2 regions of the Mesorhizobium sp. M7A.F.Ca.US.014.04.1.1 genome follow, and region 2 is predicted to be linked to the other one. Evidence: predicted binding sites of a transcription regulator. Region 2 holds the regulator's gene; the other holds the start of a gene.
The links. Region 2 encodes LexA, which represses DNA repair genes until DNA is damaged. Its sites were predicted from a motif close to TGTTCNNNNTGTGTTCNG; they were not measured.
Positions count from the first base shown of each region.

Region 1: the regulator LexA is predicted to act here: its motif matches at 1,174-1,191, upstream of EOA22_RS29390 (single-stranded DNA-binding protein).

Region 1 covers NZ_RZRW01000655.1:127-2,908, reverse strand. Annotated here, with positions in the region: partial or broken gene EOA22_RS29405 (SRPBCC domain-containing protein) at 1-335, opposite strand, end outside; gene EOA22_RS29400 (metalloregulator ArsR/SmtB family transcription factor) at 332-646, opposite strand; gene EOA22_RS29395 (cupin domain-containing protein) at 691-1,110, opposite strand; gene EOA22_RS29390 (single-stranded DNA-binding protein) at 1,294-1,815, shown strand; gene EOA22_RS29385 (OsmC family protein) at 1,951-2,376, shown strand; partial or broken gene EOA22_RS29380 (MarC family protein) at 2,410-2,782, opposite strand, start outside.
Region 2 covers NZ_RZRW01000281.1:6-6,654, forward strand. Annotated here, with positions in the region: partial or broken gene EOA22_RS18935 (competence protein) at 1-569, shown strand, start outside; gene lexA (transcriptional repressor LexA) at 563-1,303, opposite strand; gene kynU (kynureninase) at 1,714-2,961, opposite strand; gene kynA (tryptophan 2,3-dioxygenase) at 3,040-3,876, opposite strand; gene EOA22_RS18955 (AMP-binding protein) at 3,873-5,498, opposite strand; gene EOA22_RS18960 (alpha/beta hydrolase) at 5,812-6,642, shown strand.

The DNA.
Region 1 (2,782 bases), on a different contig from region 2:
GAAGCGGTGCGGGCAAGCGTGAAGGTGACGGCACTGTCGAGCGGATCCTGCCTGGCTGCGTCGCCCGGCTGCTCCCGCCAGGAATAGCGCAGCAACTTCTCGGGTTCGGCGTCGAGGATTTCGCATTCGATCGGCGCGCCCGTCCCGGCGAAGGCAAAACGGTTGCCGATCTCGGGTCTCATGTCGTTGGGCATCATCCAGGCGGCGAGCAATTCCGGTACGGTCAGGGCCCGCCAGACCTTTTCCGGCGGCTCGGCAAGGTCGTACTCGAACTCGAGCGCATCCGGAGAGACTTCGCGATGGCTTTCGTCGGCCATTGATCCCCTGTCGTTCATTGATCCATGTCCTTCAAAACCGCCTTCAGCCTTTCGATGCGTTCCGGCCAGAAAGTCCGGTAGCGTTCGATCCAGGAGAGCAAGGGAGCGAGCCCCTGCGGATCGGCGCGGTAATAGGCGTTGCGGCCGGCTCGCCGCTCGACCACCAGGCCTGCGCCACGCAGGACGGCCAAATGCTGCGACACCGCGGGCTGCGACACCGTCATACCGGTGCGCAATTCCGACACGCTCATCTCGCCTGCGGCTAGCCGCTCAAAGACGGCGCGGCGCGTCGGGTCGGCCAGTGCGCGAAAAATCTCTGCTTCGATCATGTCAAAAGCATAAGTGAATACTTATTGATTTGGCAAGCACTGTTTTACGAGATTGTCGGAAGCCAGCGTCTCACCATTCCGGCAGGCCCATCGAACGTCGCCTCGAAAATCGGCGACGCAAGGACGGCGTGGATGTGAAGCGTTCCAGTGCCGGCGTTCTTGAACCCGTGTTTCCTGTTCGCGGGGACAACGAGAGACTGGCCCGATGTCACGACTGTATGCTCATCGTCGATCCACATCTCAGCCCTACCGGCGATAACGGTCAGCACTTCCTCCACGGGATGCCAATGCGTTGGGGCGCCGACCGTGGGCTCGACCCATTGCTCGAATATGCAAAGTTGCGATGCACCATTGCTGGCCGACACATGCATGCGTGTTTCCACACCTGCTCGCCATTGCTCGCGCTGCTGGTCCTCATGTGCGACAGACTTCATTTGATCGCCCCCGGTCAGATCCGATTTCATGGAAATTTCCGGCCGGGACACTACATCTTGCTGACAAACATTGACAGAACGTCATCTGCACCATAGAACGAACAGGGAACAAAAACCTTGTGGGTAAAGGCAGCCACGGCAAGCGGCTGACGCCTGCAGCCTGTAAGGTGCTGCGACAAAAAAATTTGTTTCGGATGAGCGCGGAGAAATATCATGGCGGGTAGCGTCAACAAGGTCATTTTGGTCGGCAACCTCGGCGCGGATCCCGAAATCCGTCGCCTCAACTCGGGCGAGCCGGTCGTCAACATTCGCATTGCGACGTCGGAAAGCTGGCGTGACAAGAATTCCGGCGAGCGCAAGGAAAAGACCGAATGGCACAACGTCGTCATCTTCAATGAGGGCATCGCCAAGGTGGCGGAGCAGTATTTGAAGAAGGGCATGAAGGTCTATGTAGAGGGCCAGCTGCAGACGCGCAAATGGCAGGACCAGACCGGCGCCGACAAGTACACGACGGAAGTCGTGCTGCAGAAATTCCGCGGTGAGCTGCAGATGCTCGACGCGCGCGGGCAGGGTGAAGGCGGCCAAGTCGGCGGCTATGCCGGTGGCGGCAGCAGCCGTGGTTCCGATTTCGGCCAGTCCAGCCCGAGCGAAGGCTTCAATCGCAGTGGTGGCGGTGCCAAGAGCGGCGGCGGTGGCGGTTCGTCGCGCGAACTGGACGACGAAATCCCGTTCTGATCGCAACAGCAGATGTTGTTTTTGGCTTAAGTCAAACATTGCGCCCCGAGAGTCCATCATGGACTTTCGGGGTTTTGCATTGTCGAACTGAACGCCGACATGGCGATCAACGAAATATGGCGAAGGACGAGTTCGATGAAAGCACGCGTAAAATGGGTCGAGGAACGCACCTTCGTCGGCGAGTCCGGTAGCGGCCACAAACTGGTGCTGGGAACCGCGCCCGGACCGGAAGGCAGGACGCCGGGACCGAGCCCGATGGAGCTGGTGCTGATCGGCACCGGCGGCTGTTCGGCCTATGATGTCGTGCACATCCTCGAAAAGGGGCGCGACGCGGTCGAGGACTGCGTTGTCGAGCTCGAAGCCGACCGGGCGGAAACCGAACCCAGAGTGTTCACCCGCATTCATATGCATTTCGTCGTCAAGGGCAGGCAACTCTCCAGCGACAAGGTGAAACGCGCGATCGACCTTTCGATCGAAAAATATTGCTCGGCCTCCGCGATGCTTGCCAAGACCGCCACGATTACCCACGATTTCGAGGTCATCGACACGACGGCGAGATAGAGCCGGCTTTGAGATTCTCGCCGCGTCAGCCTGTCAGCCCGCTATCAGCGCCTTGATGCCGTCGGCGACGAATTGCACGGCCAGTGCTGCCAGGATGACGCCGAGCAGGCGGGTCAGGATCGAGCGGCCGGTCTGGCCGAGGATGCGGTCTATGCGTTCCGACAGCACGAACACCAGATAGGTGATGGCAAGGCAGACGAAGATGATGCCGACCAGCGCCGCCTGCGCCGCAAAGCCTTGAAAGGAACCTGAGAGCAGCACAGTTGCCGAAATGGCGCCGGGACCCGCGATCAGCGGGATTGCCAGCGGGAAGGCGGCGATGTTGTGGATCATGTCCTTGGTGATGGCGACGTCGCCGATCTTCTCCTTGCGGTCCTGCCGGCGCTCGAACACCATTTCGAAGGCG
Region 2 (6,649 bases):
CGGAAGACGCCCGGCTGGTGGCGTTGCCGATCGGTGGCGGTGAGCTTGCCGTCAGCCGGCAACGGCCGAACGAATTCACCGTCGACAACTGGAAACGCGCGCTGACATCGGAAACCATCGTCGTTCCGGAAGTGTTCGACAACAGCGATGGGCAATTCGACGTCGCGGATGCCGTTGAGCTACCGCCGGGATCGCCGTTCTATTGCTCCTCAGGCGTTTGCGTGGCCAGGCACATGTCCGGTGCGATCATTGCCTATGTCGAGGACCGCAAGGACACCTGGAAAGCCTGCGGCTTCGCCGAACTGATCGTCGTCAACGACGCCACCGCCTATGACGCCTGTCACAACCCGCTGGTTCTCGTCATCACCAAGCGGCAACTGGCTCGCAAAGGCAGTGCCGCGGTCTTCTTCGATCGCCAATCGGCGACCACGCCGGCGACGATCAGCTTCGCGGTGGACAGCCCATATCGGCCCTGGCACACGCAACGCAGATACTCTCGCGAGGCGAGGGGGCTGGCACCCTTCAAGAAACCCGAGAAGCCAGTGGTCAACCCACAGCCGTCTCAGTAGCGACGGATCAGGCCGACGAGCTTGCCTTGCACCTTGACCCTGTCCGGCCCGAAAATCCGTGTCTCATAGGCTGGATTGGCGGCTTCGAGGGCAATCGAGGCGCCCTTGCGGCGGAACCGCTTCAGCGTCGCTTCCTCTTCATCGACCAGCGCCACGATGATCTCGCCGGGGCTGGCCGTGTCGGCGTTACGGATGATAACGGTGTCGCCGTCGAAGATGCCGGCCTCGATCATCGAATCGCCCTTGACCTCCAGCGCATAGTGCGCGCCGCCCATGATCATGTCCGGCGGCACCGAAATCGAATGCGTCTGATGCTGGATGGCATCGATCGGCACGCCGGCGGCGATGCGACCCATGACCGGGATCGAAACGGCAGAGACCGCATCGTCGTCATTGCCGGGCGAAGGCATCCGCGAAGGCGCCGGCTTGATCTGCCGGCCAAGAGCACCACCCTGACCAAGACTGCCCTGGATGACGCTTGGCGAAAACTTCTTTGCCGCATTGAGGCCTGGCGCGATGGAGTCCGGCAGCCGCAGCACTTCCAGCGCGCGGGCCCGATTGGGCAGCCGGCGGATAAAGCCGCGCTCCTCAAGGGCCGTGATCAGCCGATGAATCCCGGATTTGGAGGCAAGGTCGAGCGCCTCCTTCATCTCGTCGAAGGATGGCGGAATGCCGCTCTCCTTCAGGCGTTCATGGATGAACATCAGCAGTTCATGTTGCTTGCGTGTCAGCATGGCGGCCCCCAGGTTCCCTGAAACCAGAATCGAAAAACAAACCCAGAACAAACACTATCTGTTCCAGTTGTGTTCTGCAACCGTTTAAAGTTTAATGAATTTGTTAAGGCTGCTGAAATTATTTGGCGCTTGCCAGCGGGTTACGATCGACGGGCGCCACCTTCGGCAATGCGCCTGCTCACATTGAAATTGTTATGGTTAATGACCTGTGGCTTATCCCCTACCAAAGCTTGGCATTATCTGTCGATCGACCTCGACAAGGGGCGATTGCAACCTTCGGGACGTTCGTTGGCCGTGAACGAAACGGAGCCAAAACGCCAACGTCAGTTGGGCATTTTGGCTGGAAATTCAGCTCTCCGTCATTTGCCAGGCAGTGAGGGCAGCGACGGCGGATCGCCGGGATCGGTGCGTCAGGTAACGGCTTCCTTGACGGCGAAACGCTGGTCCTTCCATGCTCCCGTGCGCAGAATGTCTTCCAGAACCTCAACCGCCAGCCACACATCCTTGTAGCTGACATAGAGCGGCGTGAAGCCGAAACGGATGGTCGACGGTGCGCGGAAGTCACCGATCACCCCGCGCTCGATCAGCGCCCGCATGATTTGATAGCCGTGGTCGTGAAGGAACGACACCTGGCTGCCGCGCCTGGTCGCGTCGCGGGTGGTCTCCAGCGTGAGACCGTAGGCGCCGCACTTGGCTTCGACGAGCTGGATGAACAGTTCTGTCTGCGCGACGCTCTTCTTTCGCAATGCCGCCATGTCGACGTCGCTCCAGATGGCAAGCGCGCCTTTGAGCGCCCGCATCGACAGGACCGGTTGCGTACCGCACAGAAAACGGCGGATGCCGGTGCCGGCAACATAACCCCGTTCGAAGGCAAAGGGCCGCGCATGGCCCCACCAGCCGCTGAGCGGCTGGCTGATATCGCCGTGGTGGCGCTGCGCGGCATAGATGAAGGCCGGCGCGCCCGGACCGCCGTTGAGGTACTTGTACGTGCAGCCGACAGCGAAATCGGCATTTGCCTGATCGAGCTCGACGGGCAGGGCGCCGGCGGTGTGGCAGAGATCCCAGACGATCAGCGCTCCGGCCGTATGAGCCCTGCGCGTCAGCGCCGCCATGTCGCGCAGTTCACCCGATTTGTAATTGACGTGGTTGACCAGCACCACCGCGACGTTTTCGTCGATCAGATCTTCGATGGTCGGCGCGTCGACGCCCGCGAGGCGCAGCAGGACGCCATCCCGGGTCGAGGCCACGCCTTCGGCGATGTACAGGTCGGTGGGAAAACTGTCACCTTCGGCGACGATGGCTGACCGGCCGGGCCGCATCTCCATCGCTGCGTGCAGCACCTTGTAGATGTTGGTCGATGTCGTGTCGCAGACAACGGTCTGGCCGGCCGCGGCTCCTATCAGGCGTCCGAGTTGGTCGCCGAGTTCGATCGGCATCTCGAACCATCCGGCCGTGTTCCAGGCTCGGATAAGATCTCGGGCCCATTCCTGCGTCGCCGCCTGCTGCAGCTCGCCGAAAACGGCATGAGATGCTGCCCCCAGTGAATTGCCGTCGAGATAGATCACCCCCTCCGGCAGAATGAAACGGTCGCGCATGGCCCGCAGCGGATCCGTGGCATCCATCGCTTCGACTGCGGCGAGATCAGGAATTCCACTCATGGTCAGTCCCCGGTTGTTCGCGAAGGGGTTTCCGCCACAGAGCGTCCCTTCGGTGAGCCTGTTCTCATTTCGATGATGTCAGAGCCGGGTGCGGACCGTCCACAGCTCCGGAAACAGCACGACCTCGAGCATTTTCTTCAGATACGAAGCGCCCGACGTGCCGCCGGTGCCGCGCTTCAGACCGATGATGCGCTCCACCGTGGTGACGTGGTTGAAGCGCCAGCGGCGGAAATAATCCTCGAAGTCGACCAGCTTCTCGGCCAGTTCGTAGAACATCCAGTAGCGCTGCGGATCGCGGTAGATAGTCTGCCAGGCGACCAGGACCTCTTCATTCTCGGTTCGCGTCTCACGCCAGTCCGTGCGCCTGGCATCGGCACCGATGTCGAATCCGTTGCGCGCCAAAAGCAGCAGCGCTTCGTCATAGAGCGACGGCTCGGCCAGAATGGCTTCCAGCTTTCCGCTGAGGTCAGGCCGATGCTTGTGAGGGCCGAGCATGGCCAGGTTGCGGTTGCCGGCCATGAACTCGATGGCGCGATACTGCCAGGACTGGAAACCCGAGGACTGGCCGAGCGCGTCGCGAAACTCGGTGTATTCGCTGGGCGTCATCGTCCGCAGCACATCCCAGGCATTGTTCAGCTGCTCGAAGATGCGCGCGACTCGCGACAGCATCTTGAAGCTCGGCTCAAGCCGGTCGGCGCGGATCGAGCGGATCGCGGCGCCAATCTCGTGCAAAGCGAGCTTCATCCACAGTTCCGAGGTCTGGTGCTGGATGATGAACAGCATCTCGTCATGCGCCGACGAGAGCGGTGTCTGCGCCTCCAGCACTTTCTCCAGGTGCAGATAGTCGCTGTACGACATGCGCTCGTTGAACGACATCTGTGCGCCTTCGGACGCCGGATCGTAGGGCTCGCTCAATTGACTTTCTCCGTGCGCAGCCGGAAGCGCTGGATCTTGCCGGTCTGGGTCTTGGGCAAAGCAGCAATGAATTTCACCGATCGCGGGTATTTGTAGGGCGCGATCGTCGCCTTGACATGGTCCTGCAGGCGCTTGGTCGTCAATGCGTCAGGCGCCACGCCCTGCACCAGCACGACATGCGCCTCGACGATCTGGCCGCGCTCGGCGTCCTCGGCGCCGATCACCGCGCATTCGGCGACGTCGGGATGTGACAGAAGTGCGGCCTCGACCTCGGGGCCGGCAATGTTGTAGCCGGCGCTGACGATCATATCGTCGGAGCGCGCGGCGAAATGGAAGAAGCCGTCCTCGTCCTGCGTGAAGGTGTCGCCGGTGATGTTCCAGCCGTCGCGCACGTAGTCCTTCTGCCTGATATCGGCCATGTAGCGGCAGCCGGTCGGGCCGCGCACCGCCAGCCTGCCGGTCGCGCCGCGCGGTACTTCGCGCATCTCGTCGTCGACGATGCGCGCCTCGTAGCCGCCGACCGGCTTGCCGGTCGACGCGGGCTTCATGTCGCCAAAGCGGTTGGAGATGAAGATGTGCAGCATTTCGGTGGCGCCGATGCCGTCGAGGATCGGCTTGCCGGTCTTTTGCGTCCACTCTTCGAAAACCGGAGCGGGCAAGGTTTCGCCGGCTGAAACGGCAACCCGCAGCGAAGACAAATCGGCACCTTCATCCATGGCCTTCAGCATGGCGCGGTAGGCAGTCGGCGCGGTGAAGGAGATCGTGGCTTTGTAGGTCTCGATGATGTGGATCATGTTGGGTGGCGTCGCCTGCTCCAGCAGCGTCGCCGCCGCACCGAAGCGCAGGGGAAAGATAGCGAGCCCGCCAAGGCCGAAAGTGAAAGCCAGCGGCGGCGAGCCGACGAAGATGTCGTCCGGCGTCACCTCCAGGATTTCGCGGGCATAGGCGTCGGCGATGATCAGGAGGTCGCGGTGGAAATGCATCGTCGCCTTCGGCACGCCTGTCGTGCCCGAGGTGAAGCCGAGCAGCGCGACATCGTCGCGGCCGGTGTTGACGGCGGTGAATGTCACCGGCTTGTCGAGAGCGGCACGATCGAGCTCGGCATCATGGTTGGCGGTGCCGTCGAAGCCTATGACCTGTTTGAGGAAGGTGCTGTCCTTGGCGCAGGCGGTCATCTCGTCCATCAGCCTGGTGTCGCAGAGCGCGACGGTGATTTCCGCCTTGTCGACGATCTTGGCCAGTTCGCCGGCGCGCAGCATAGGCATGGTGTTGACGACCACGGCGCCGACCTTGGTGGCAGCCAGCCAGCAGGCGACCATGGCGGGGTTGTTGGCCGAGCGGATCAGCACCCGGTTGCCGGGCTCGACGCCATAATTCTCGACCAGCGCGTGGGCGAGCCTGTTCGTCCAGTCGGACAGTTCCTTGTAGGTGCGGCGGCGGCCATTGCCGATCAGGGCTGTGCGGTCGCCGAGGCCCTTCTCGACCAGCCGGTCGGTCAGTTCGACACCGGCGTTGAGGCGTTCGGGATAGTCGAAGCCGTCGAGCAGTATATCGGGCCATTGCTCCGGCGGCGGCAGGTGATCGCGCGTGAACGTGTCGATATGCGCTGAAGGCCCAAGCATGTCGCCGCTCTCCCGTCTGCTGCCTGGCCAGTGCGCAATGCGCCTTGGCTGGATGTGGTGGATCCTAAGGTCCTGCTCTGAGGAGGCTTCGTGCTGCCCATCACGCCTGCTCGGAGATGCGCGCCGAAAGGGTGAACATCTGCAGGTGAGGGCAGCACAGCAGACCTCCCATTGTCGGCTGTTCGTGCGGGCAGGATCGCACCAGTCGAAATTTGTTTCAAGCCTAAAATGTTTTTGCCCTGGAGCATTGACGCATGGCGTGGCGCTGGCCATTGCTAGCGCAACAGCGATGCCGTTTTGGGGGAGGGCGCAGATGTTCGAACGTCACATCGTCGATTGGGATGATGCCTATGCCAACGGCGCGAACATTGCCGGCAGCGACCGTTGGCCAGCCGCCTGGTCCGAGCCAGCGGCAGCATTCCGCGATGCGCTCTCGGCAGAGAGCCGGGCACGGCTCGACATCGCCTACGGCGACAGGCCGCGCAATCGGCTCGATCTTTTCCTTCCCAAGGCCGCGCCCAAAGGACTGGTGGTGATTATCCATGGTGGTTACTGGCTGGAGACCGACAAGAGCTTGTGGTCGCATCTCGCCAATGGCGCGGTCGGCAGCGGCTTCGCCGTTGCGATGCCCTCCTACACGCTGTGCCCGGACATACGCATCGCAGGCATCGTCCGGGAGGTCGGGGCGGCGATTGGCAAGGCAGCGGCAATGGTTGACGGACCGCTGATGCTGACCGGACATTCGGCCGGCGGCCATCTCGCCACCCGGATGGTGACGACAACCACGCCTCTGGCGCCGGATGTGGCGCGGCGCATACGCCATGTCGTTTCGATTTCAGGTCTACACGATTTGCGTCCGCTCATGCGCACCGGCATGAACAAGGACCTGGCAATCGACGAAGAGGAGGCGCTGGCTGAAAGCCCAGCCCTGCTGCGCCCGATGGATGGCGCCCGCATCACCTGCTGGGCCGGCGGCGGTGAGCGCGCCGAGTTCCTGCGCCAGAATGCGTTGCTTGCCAACATCTGGACCGGCCTTGGCGCCACCACCAGCACCGTGGTCGAGCCCGACCGGCATCACTACGACATTGTCGACGGCCTTGCCGATCCGGCGCATCCGCTGACACAGAGCTTGATCTCGAGCTAGAGCCGAG